Linked DNA regions of Solitalea canadensis DSM 3403. The protein of the gene in region 1 interacts with the protein of each later gene in a pairwise test. Links are inferred from orthologs where the notes say so. Each region holds a gene or a part of one and is shown on either strand. Other genes may lie near its edges.

The links.
Region 2: the proteins of gyrA (region 1) and gyrB interact in binary tests that used the Escherichia coli proteins (3 or more experiments, as listed by UniProt). The link is inferred for Solitalea canadensis DSM 3403 from one-to-one orthologs.

Annotation. Positions count from the first base shown.
Region 1 is NC_017770.1:1,720,640-1,726,538, reverse strand. The notes cover bases 1,362-4,503. They hold gyrA (DNA gyrase subunit A), read right to left. Parts: upstream 4,132-4,503; coding sequence 1,591-4,131; downstream 1,362-1,590. Other genes in these bases: SOLCA_RS07015 (tetratricopeptide repeat protein), read right to left, coding at 1,362-1,562. Outside these bases: mgtE (magnesium transporter), read left to right, coding at 1-123; more of SOLCA_RS07015, read right to left, coding at 429-1,361; hemF (oxygen-dependent coproporphyrinogen oxidase), read right to left, coding at 4,697-5,593; SOLCA_RS07000 (MFS transporter), read right to left, coding at 5,815-5,899. UniProt on the Escherichia coli protein: A type II topoisomerase that negatively supercoils closed circular double-stranded (ds) DNA in an ATP-dependent manner to maintain chromosomes in an underwound state.
Region 2 is NC_017770.1:596,253-599,247, forward strand. It holds gyrB (DNA topoisomerase (ATP-hydrolyzing) subunit B), read right to left. Parts: upstream 2,482-2,995; coding sequence 520-2,481; downstream 1-519. Other genes in the region: SOLCA_RS02375 (CHRD domain-containing protein), read right to left, coding at 1-304; SOLCA_RS02385 (QcrA and Rieske domain-containing protein), read left to right, coding at 2,879-2,995. UniProt on the Escherichia coli protein: DNA gyrase negatively supercoils closed circular double-stranded DNA in an ATP-dependent manner to maintain chromosomes in an underwound state.

The DNA of each region.
Region 1 (5,899 bases):
CGCCGACTTGGCTTTGACCCCGCAACATCTTCTGCCCCATTTGTGGCCACATTAGTTGATGTTACGGGTTTGGTAATTTACTTTACAGTTGCATCAGCTATTTTAAAAGGGATATTGTTATAGTTGCCAGTTTTGACTTTATTTTGGTCCATAGTCCATAGACCATGGTTATTTGTAAAGTTTAAGACTAGAAGGTAAGGCATGCAAAGTTGCAAAGATGCGAAGTTATTTTTAACTACTTTGCTGTTTATCTGATTTGTAAAGTCTTAGATTATTGACTATCAATTTTAGTTCTCAGAACTGAAGATTAAAAACTCTAATAAGTTTTACAAGTACCATGGACTATGGTCTATGGTCCACTGGCACTAAACATATAAAAAAACGCACGATGTTAAACACCGTGCGTTTTTTGTTTTATGCGTTTATGCTTATTCTAATGCCTTTAATGCAGCATCAACTTTAGCATATTTTTCTTTTTGGTTAGTACGAGCGTAAACCTCTTTTAAAGAAATGATTACGTTACGATCTTTAGGATTGATTTCGTAAGCTTTCTCTAAATAAGGAAGAGCCTCTGTAGCTTTTTTCTGGAATTTAGCACGCTCAGCATCGTATTCTTTAACTTTGCTAGCAGGTAATTGATTTGCTTTTTTGATGATCTCAGCAGCTTCATTGTAATATAAAGCACCTAAGTTATAGTTAGCGTCAAAATAGTTAGGATCAATTTCTAAAGCTTTTTTGTAAGCAGCTGTTGCTTCATCCATTTTCTTAGCATTTTCGTAAGTTACGCCTAACGTAAAGTATAACGTTTTATTCGTTGGGTCACTAGCAATAGCTTTATTTAACTTATCTACGATAACATCTGATTTACCTTCACCTAAATAAAAGTTGATTTCGTCAATCATTAATGTATTATCAGTAGGGAAAATCTTACGTCCTTTATCCAATGTAGCTACAACAGCATTTTTGTCGCCGGCAGCTTTATAGATTTCTGCTAACTGGTGATAGATGTATGGCTCTTTATTGTAGTCCATATCCGCTAACTTTTGATAAGCAGCTTTAGCCTCATTGTTATCCTTTAGCTTTTCAGCCATGATACCAATATTTAAGTACAATGAAGTATCCTGAGGATTAACCTGTGAAGCGAATTTGAACTCTTTTAATGCAGTTTGATAATCTTCTTTATTGTTTGCAGCGATACCTTTGTTATAGCTCGCAGCATAAATATTGAAGTATGCATTCTTCATTTCATTCTCATCCAATTGCTTTTTAACGTCCAGTTCTTTTGCTTTATTCAAAGACTCATAAGCAATAGCTACCGGATCATAATCAAGGTTCTTTTGAGCTGTATCTAATGCAATTGCACCGTAAATTTTACCTTTTAAGAATAAAGTTTTAGCCTGGTTAGCAGTTTTAGGATTTGCAGCAGCCTTATCGATTGATTCTTTCGCTTTCGCATATTGACCGATCATTACCATCTTCTCGGCATTATCAACTTCTGCATTTTGTGCTTTAGCAACGACAGCGGCTGCTAAAAACAATCCTGATAACAAGATTTTTTTCATTTCAGAATTTTACTATTTATCGTAATAATTAATTTTCCTTTTCTTCTGATGACGATTCATTTGCACTATCGGTTGCATTTCCTGTTTCATCAATTTCTGCATCCTCACCTGCATCTTCAATTTTTGCTACTGAAGCGATCTCATCATCCTCGTTAAGTTTTATTAGGCGCACACCCTGCGTTGCACGTCCCATAACACGTAACTCATCCACACCAATGCGTATAGTAATCCCCGATTTGTTGATAATCATCAAATCATCAGATTCTTTTACATCTTTAATAGCGATCAACTGACCGGTTTTTTCGGTAACATTTATGGTTTTCACACCTTTACCACCGCGGTTAGTAACACGATACTCTTCAATATCAGAGCGTTTACCATAACCTTTCTCAGAAACCACTAAAATATTCGTTTCACTATCTTCAACAGCAATCATGCCAACCACCTCATCATCTACACCTGATAAAGTAACACCTCTTACACCTGCCGCTGTACGACCCATTGGACGAACAGTACTTTCGTTGAAACGAATAGCTCTTCCTGATTTTAATGCCATCAATATTTCAGAGTTACCCGTAGTTAAACGAGCTTCTAATAATTGATCACCTTCGTTCACTGTAATGGCGTTAATACCTGTTACACGCGGACGAGAATAAGCTTCCAGCGTAGTTTTCTTGATGGTTCCCTGTTTGGTACACATCATGATGTAATTGCTTTCCAGGTAAGCAGGATCATTAAGCGTTTTAACCGTGATAAATGCTTTAACCTTATCATCACTCTCAATCTGAATCAGATTTTGCATTGCCCTGCCTTTGGATGTACGGCTTCCCTCAGGAATTCCATAAACTTTCAGCCAGAAACAACGTCCTTTTTCAGTAAAGAACAACATATAATTATGTGTTTGAGCGATGAACAAGTGCTCTATAAAGTCCTCTTCACGGGTACTTCCACCCATTGAACCTCTACCACCTCTAGCCTGTTTACGGTATTCGGTCAGTTTAGTGCGTTTGATATAACCGGCATGAGAAATAGTAATAACTACATCTTCATTCTCAATTAATGATTCAATATCAATTTCACCTTCGGCATGTACGATCTGAGTTTTACGCTCATCACCGTACTTGTCCTTCATCTCTGTCAGTTCATCTTTGATGATGCCCATACGTAAACCTTCATCAGCTAAAATTGCTTTTAAGCGTTCGATTGTTTGCATTAATTCAGCATATTCATCTTTGATTTTATCACGCTCCAGACCTGTTAAACGACGAAGCGTCATATCAAGGATTGCACGAGCCTGAATATCACTTAAGCCGAATTTCTCCATCAATCCAACACGAGCCTCTTCAGGAGTCGGAGAGTTACGGATCAATGAGATTACTTCGTCTAAATGATCTAAGGCGATCAATAAACCTTCCAGAATATGAGCTCGTTTTTCAGCTTCTGATAATTCAAATTTGGTACGGCGGATAATTACTTCATGACGATGTTCCACAAAATAGTGGATCAGGTCTTTAAGATTCAACATCATCGGACGGCCTTTTACAAGAGCGATGTTGTTGATACTAAATGAAGTTTGCAGCGCAGTATATTTGTAAAGATTATTCAGTACGATATTGGCATTTGCATCACGTTTAACTTCGTAAACAATGCGCATACCCTGACGATCAGACTCATCTCTGATCTCGGAAATACCTTCAATTTTCTTTTCGTTAACCAATTCAGCGGTGCGTTCGATCATCATCGCTTTATTGATCTGATAAGGAATTGCACTTACAATGATACGCTCACGGCCATTGTCAAGTGTCTCAATTTCCGCATTGGCACGCATTACCACCCTGCCTCTTCCAGTGTTAAAAGCATCTCTGATACCTTCAAAACCATAAATGGTTGCTCCGGTAGGAAAATCTGGGCCTTTAACAAATTTCATCATCTCATCAATTGTAATGTCGCGGTTATCGATATAGGCAATAGTTGCGTCAATTACTTCCGAAAGATTATGAGGAGCCATATTGGTTGCCATACCAACAGCAATACCTGAAGCTCCGTTTACTAAAAGATTAGGGATTTTTGCAGGAAGAACAGTTGGTTCTTCCAATGAGTCATCGAAGTTTAGTTGGAAATCAATTGTATCTTTATTGATATCGGCAAGCATTTCCTCCGCAATTCGGCGCATACGAACCTCTGTATAACGCATTGCCGCCGGATCATCACCGTCAACCGAACCAAAGTTTCCTTGTCCGTCAACAAATGGATAGCGTAGTGACCAATCCTGAGCCATACGTACCATCGCATCGTACACAGATCCGTCACCATGCGGGTGATACTTACCTAACACCTCTCCTACAATACGAGCTGATTTTTTGTGAGCTTTGTTGCTACCAACTCCTAAATCGAGCATACCGTATAAAACACGTCTGTGAACTGGTTTTAATCCGTCACGAACATCAGGTAATGCTCTGGAAACAATTACCGACATCGAATAATCGATGTAGGCAGACTTCATTTCCTCTTCAATATTAATTGGAATGATTTTACTTCCGTTCGTCTGTTCGTTATTCTCTTCTGCCATTTATTGATGGTTGATGATTCGAAAAATTTAGAATGCTTGCGAATTTAACAAAATTTGGGGTAAATGTTAAGTCAATTCCTGAAAATGAACAGTTTCTCATTTTCAAAAAGCAACAAAAAACCAGCTGCAAAAAAACAATAAATATAACTACCTGTAAATAAAATAATTATACTTATCAATCTAAATAAACTATTATAAAAACGCTGATTATCTGTTATTTATTTTATCCACATTTTCAGTGGTTTTCTCCCAAGCCAAATACAAACAGATTTGGATTTAAAGTCAATTGCACATAAAAACAATCTTATGTTCATGAAAAGAAATGGCTTTTTGAAACACTGAAAAGAACAAGAGGTTATTTTGTCAGCGGAAATGATCAAAGTAAATCAGTAAGCAATATCTTGCCTATAGCTTGCTAAGTATACATTTAGGGGAGAAATTGAAAAATTGGTAAAGGATTTAGACAGTAAGGCATTCACATTCGCCTTTTACGATAATTTTGAACAGAATTCCCAAAAAAAGAGCAAAAAATAAGTCCCCCGGAAAGGAGGACTTAAAACATATTTTATACCCAGTTAATACCTTTTTTCAGTAAACTTAAAGTTTGAGCTTCATCACTGTTTGCAACAGGTTGATAATTATACGCCCAGTTTGCTTGTGGCGGCATGCTCATTAAAATAGATTCAATGCGTCCGTTAGTTTCTAAACCAAACTTTGTTCCCGCATCATAAACCAGATTAAATTCAACATAACGGCTTCTGCGTAGTAACTGCCAGTTTTTCTGTTCTTCAGTAAATGGACGATCTTTATTTCTTTCAATTAATGGAACATAAACTTTAGCGAATGTTTCACCAACCGATTTAACGAATTCCCAACGATCAGCCAGGGTAAAATGCTCTGATTCGCCTAAACGGTCAAAAAATATTCCACCAACGCCTCTTGTTTCATTTCGATGTTTGATAAAGAAATAATCATCGGCCCAATGTTTAAATTGGGTGTAATAATCATGATGAAACTGATCACACGTGCCTTTTAATGCTTGATGAAAGAAACGGGCATCATTTTCATTTACATAGTGTGGAGTAAGATCGATTCCTCCTCCAAACCATTTTAATCCAGCCTCAGGAGTTTCAAAATACCTTACATTCATATGAATGATCGGTACCAAAGGATGATTAGGATGAATAACGATCGAAACACCAGTAGCAAAAAAAGTGGTTTTTTCTACCTTGAAAGAACGCTGGATAGCTTCAGGCAAATCACCATGAACAGCAGAAAACATAACGCCACCTTTTTCCAAAACAGTTCCGTTCTGTAAAACCCGGCTTCTTCCGCCGCCGCCTTCTTCTCTTACCCAATTTTCTTCCTGAAATTTCCCTGTTCCATCTGCAGCTTCTAATTTCTGACAAATATCATCCTGCAAACCTTTAAACCAATCGGCAATAAGCTCTTTTGTGATCATGGGGTAAAAATAGGAAAAATAGTCTGGAGTCGGGAGTCGGGAGTACTGAGTCTTTAATCCATAGTTGATAGTTCATGGTTCATAGTTCATGAATAATTTACCATAATTTAGACCTATAAACATTAATAAAAGTTCATGGTTCATTAATTAAGGATCATAGTTTTAGAATAATGACTTGATTCTCCCTATGAACAATGATCTATGAACCATGAACCAAAAAACTATTTTTCCTCTATATAATCCAAATCCTTACCATAGGTTTCATCAAGATTATACAAAGCGATATAAGCTAAAGTAATGGTTGAA
Region 2 (2,995 bases), 1.1 Mb from region 1 along the record:
CTGCATCATGAATGTGTGCGACTGTCAATTGATCTCCGGCTAATAAATTCTTTACCTCAAGTTCAAAATAAAGTGTCATATCATCAAAAAGATGAACGCAAGCAGTTCCTGTTTCTTGTCGGTCCATGTGAGCAGGTACTTCAAAATTAGGACAAAGGGGGATGTCATCGTAAACCTTAATTTTTTCAGCGGTTGTGGTGGCTTTCTCTAATAATTGGGTGTCCTTCTGGCACGATGTAATTAAAAATCCGAGGAGTAAAAAGTATCCAATACTTTTTACAAATAATAAGTCTGGATTCTTCATAATAATTCAATTTAGTTTGAGAAAAACGGTTGAATGATTCTTCGAAGGTTTGTTTTGGTCAGCAGGAAGAAATGATTGGTCTGGTACCGAAGAATTGTATACAAATATATAATTTTTAATACTTAAAATATTATATATCAAATATTTAGTTAAAAACAAAAGGCTACCATTTGGCAGCCTTTCTACTCTATTTTCTAAAAAAAAGTTAACAAAGATTATGCATCAATTTTAGCGTATTTTGCATGTTTCTCAATGAAATCACGGCGTGGTGCTACTTCATCGCCCATTAACACAGAAAACGTATGATCACATTCTGCCGCATTTTCAATGGTTACCTGGCGAAGTGTACGTGTATCAGGGTTCATTGTAGTTTCCCAAAGCTGTTCTGCGTTCATCTCTCCCAAACCTTTGTAACGCTGAATGTTTACGCTATCTTCTTTACCATTACCCTTCACTCGTTCAATAGCGGCTAAACGTTGCTCTTCCGTCCATGCATATTCAAAGTCTTTTCCTTTTTTAACAAGGTAAAGGGGAGGAGTTGCAATATAGATATAACCTTGTTCTACTAAGGCTTTCATATAGCGGAAGAAGAAGGTAAGAATCAGCGTGGTGATGTGTGAACCATCAACGTCGGCATCCGTCATGATAATGATCTTGTGGTAACGAAGTTTTTCAAGATTCAATGCTTTATCATCTTCTGGCGTGCCGATACTAACACCCATAGCGGTGAAAATATTCTTGATCTCCTCATTTTCGTAGATCTTATGCTCCATTGCTTTCTCCACGTTCAAGATTTTACCTTTCAACGGAAGAATAGCCTGGAAGTTCCGATCGCGACCTTGCTTTGCTGTTCCACCCGCAGAGTCACCCTCCACAAGGTATAATTCACAAGCTTCCGGATCATTGTTAGAGCAGTCAGATAATTTACCAGGTAATCCTGAACCTGACATAACACTCTTGCGTTGCACCATTTCACGTGCCTTACGGGCTGCAGCTCGTGCAGTTGCCGCAAGAACAACCTTTTGAACGATCAAACGCGCTTCCTTAGGATGCTCTTCAAGGTAAACCCCTAAAATTTCACCTACCGCCTGGTCTACTGCACCTATAACTTCATTGTTTCCAAGTTTAGTTTTAGTTTGGCCTTCGAACTGCGGTTCAGCTACTTTAACAGAAACTACTGCCGTTAAACCCTCGCGGAAGTCATCGCCGGTAATTTCTACTTTTAAGTTCTTTAATAAACCACTTTTTTCGGCGTAACTCTTTAACGTACGTGTTAAACCTCTGCGGAATCCGGCAACGTGGGTACCTCCTTCAATAGTATTGATATTATTTACATACGAATGCACATTTTCTGAATAAGTGCTATTGTATTGTAAGGCCAATTCAACCGGAATACCGCTTTTGTTACCGTCGATATAGATTGGTTCCGGAATTAAAGGTTCACGATTACCATCAAGGTATGTAATGAACTCTTTTAATCCTCCTTCAGAAAAATAAGAGTTAACTACATATGAACCATCATCATTAGTTTCACGCTCATCTGTTAACGTTAAGCGAATACCCTTGTTCAAATAGGCTAATTCACGTAAGCGAGCTGCTAATGTATCGTAGTTATAAATAGTAGTGAGGGTGAAAATTTCTGTGTCAGGGGTAAATGTTACAATAGTTCCGGTGATGTTTGTTTCACCAACTGTTTTAACATCATATTGTGGTTTCCCTCGTTCGTACTCTTGTACCCAAACCTTACCTTCACGGTGTACCTCGGCTTTTAAGTGGGTTGATAATGCATTTACGCAGGAAACACCCACACCGTGCAAACCACCCGATACTTTATAAGTGTCTTTGTCAAATTTACCTCCGGCGTGAAGAACAGTCATTACAACCTCTAAAGCAGATTTTTTCTCTTTAGTGTGCATTCCTGTTGGAATACCCCGTCCGTTATCTTTAACTGAAATTGAATTGTCTTTGTGAATAGTAACGTAAATGTCATTACAGAATCCGGCTAAAGCTTCATCAATAGAGTTATCTACAACCTCGTAAACCAAGTGATGTAAACCCTTAACGCCAACATCGCCAATATACATGGCCGGGCGTTTTCTTACTGCTTCTAATCCTTCAAGAACCTGAATATTATCCGCTGAATAATTCGCAGCCTTTGTCTCCGCTGTTTCGCTCATATTATCCTATAGTTACAAAAGTTCAAAGATACGATTTTTTGGCCTCTTACTGAAATGAAAAAGGCGATTAAATGCTCGATATTAGTAATTTATTGTGGATAATTAAAACCCAATGATAGATAGTTATACACAATTTTTAGCTTAACGTTTGAACCCTCCCTCATCGTCTGTACATCCATAAATTTTAACAAAGCAATAGTTAAAAATCTATCTGGTCTCCCTTTATTCTTACTTGTTGATCCAAATATCGGAAAGCTTAATATTAAGTAGTTGTTTTTCAATATTTTACTAAATTATTTGTTGGTATGAGGATTGAATTTTACTTTGTTGTACCGATAATTCTGCAAAACTTTATATAGATTAGAACCTTTAACAAATCAACCAACCAAACCAAAAAATGAGAAGAAATGAGTTTTTAGCCAAATTAGGTATTGGTGCTGCTCTTGTTTGTACGGGCAATTTATTGCAAGCTTGTGGAAAGAGCGATGGCAATACTAATCCGGATGACGGTAAT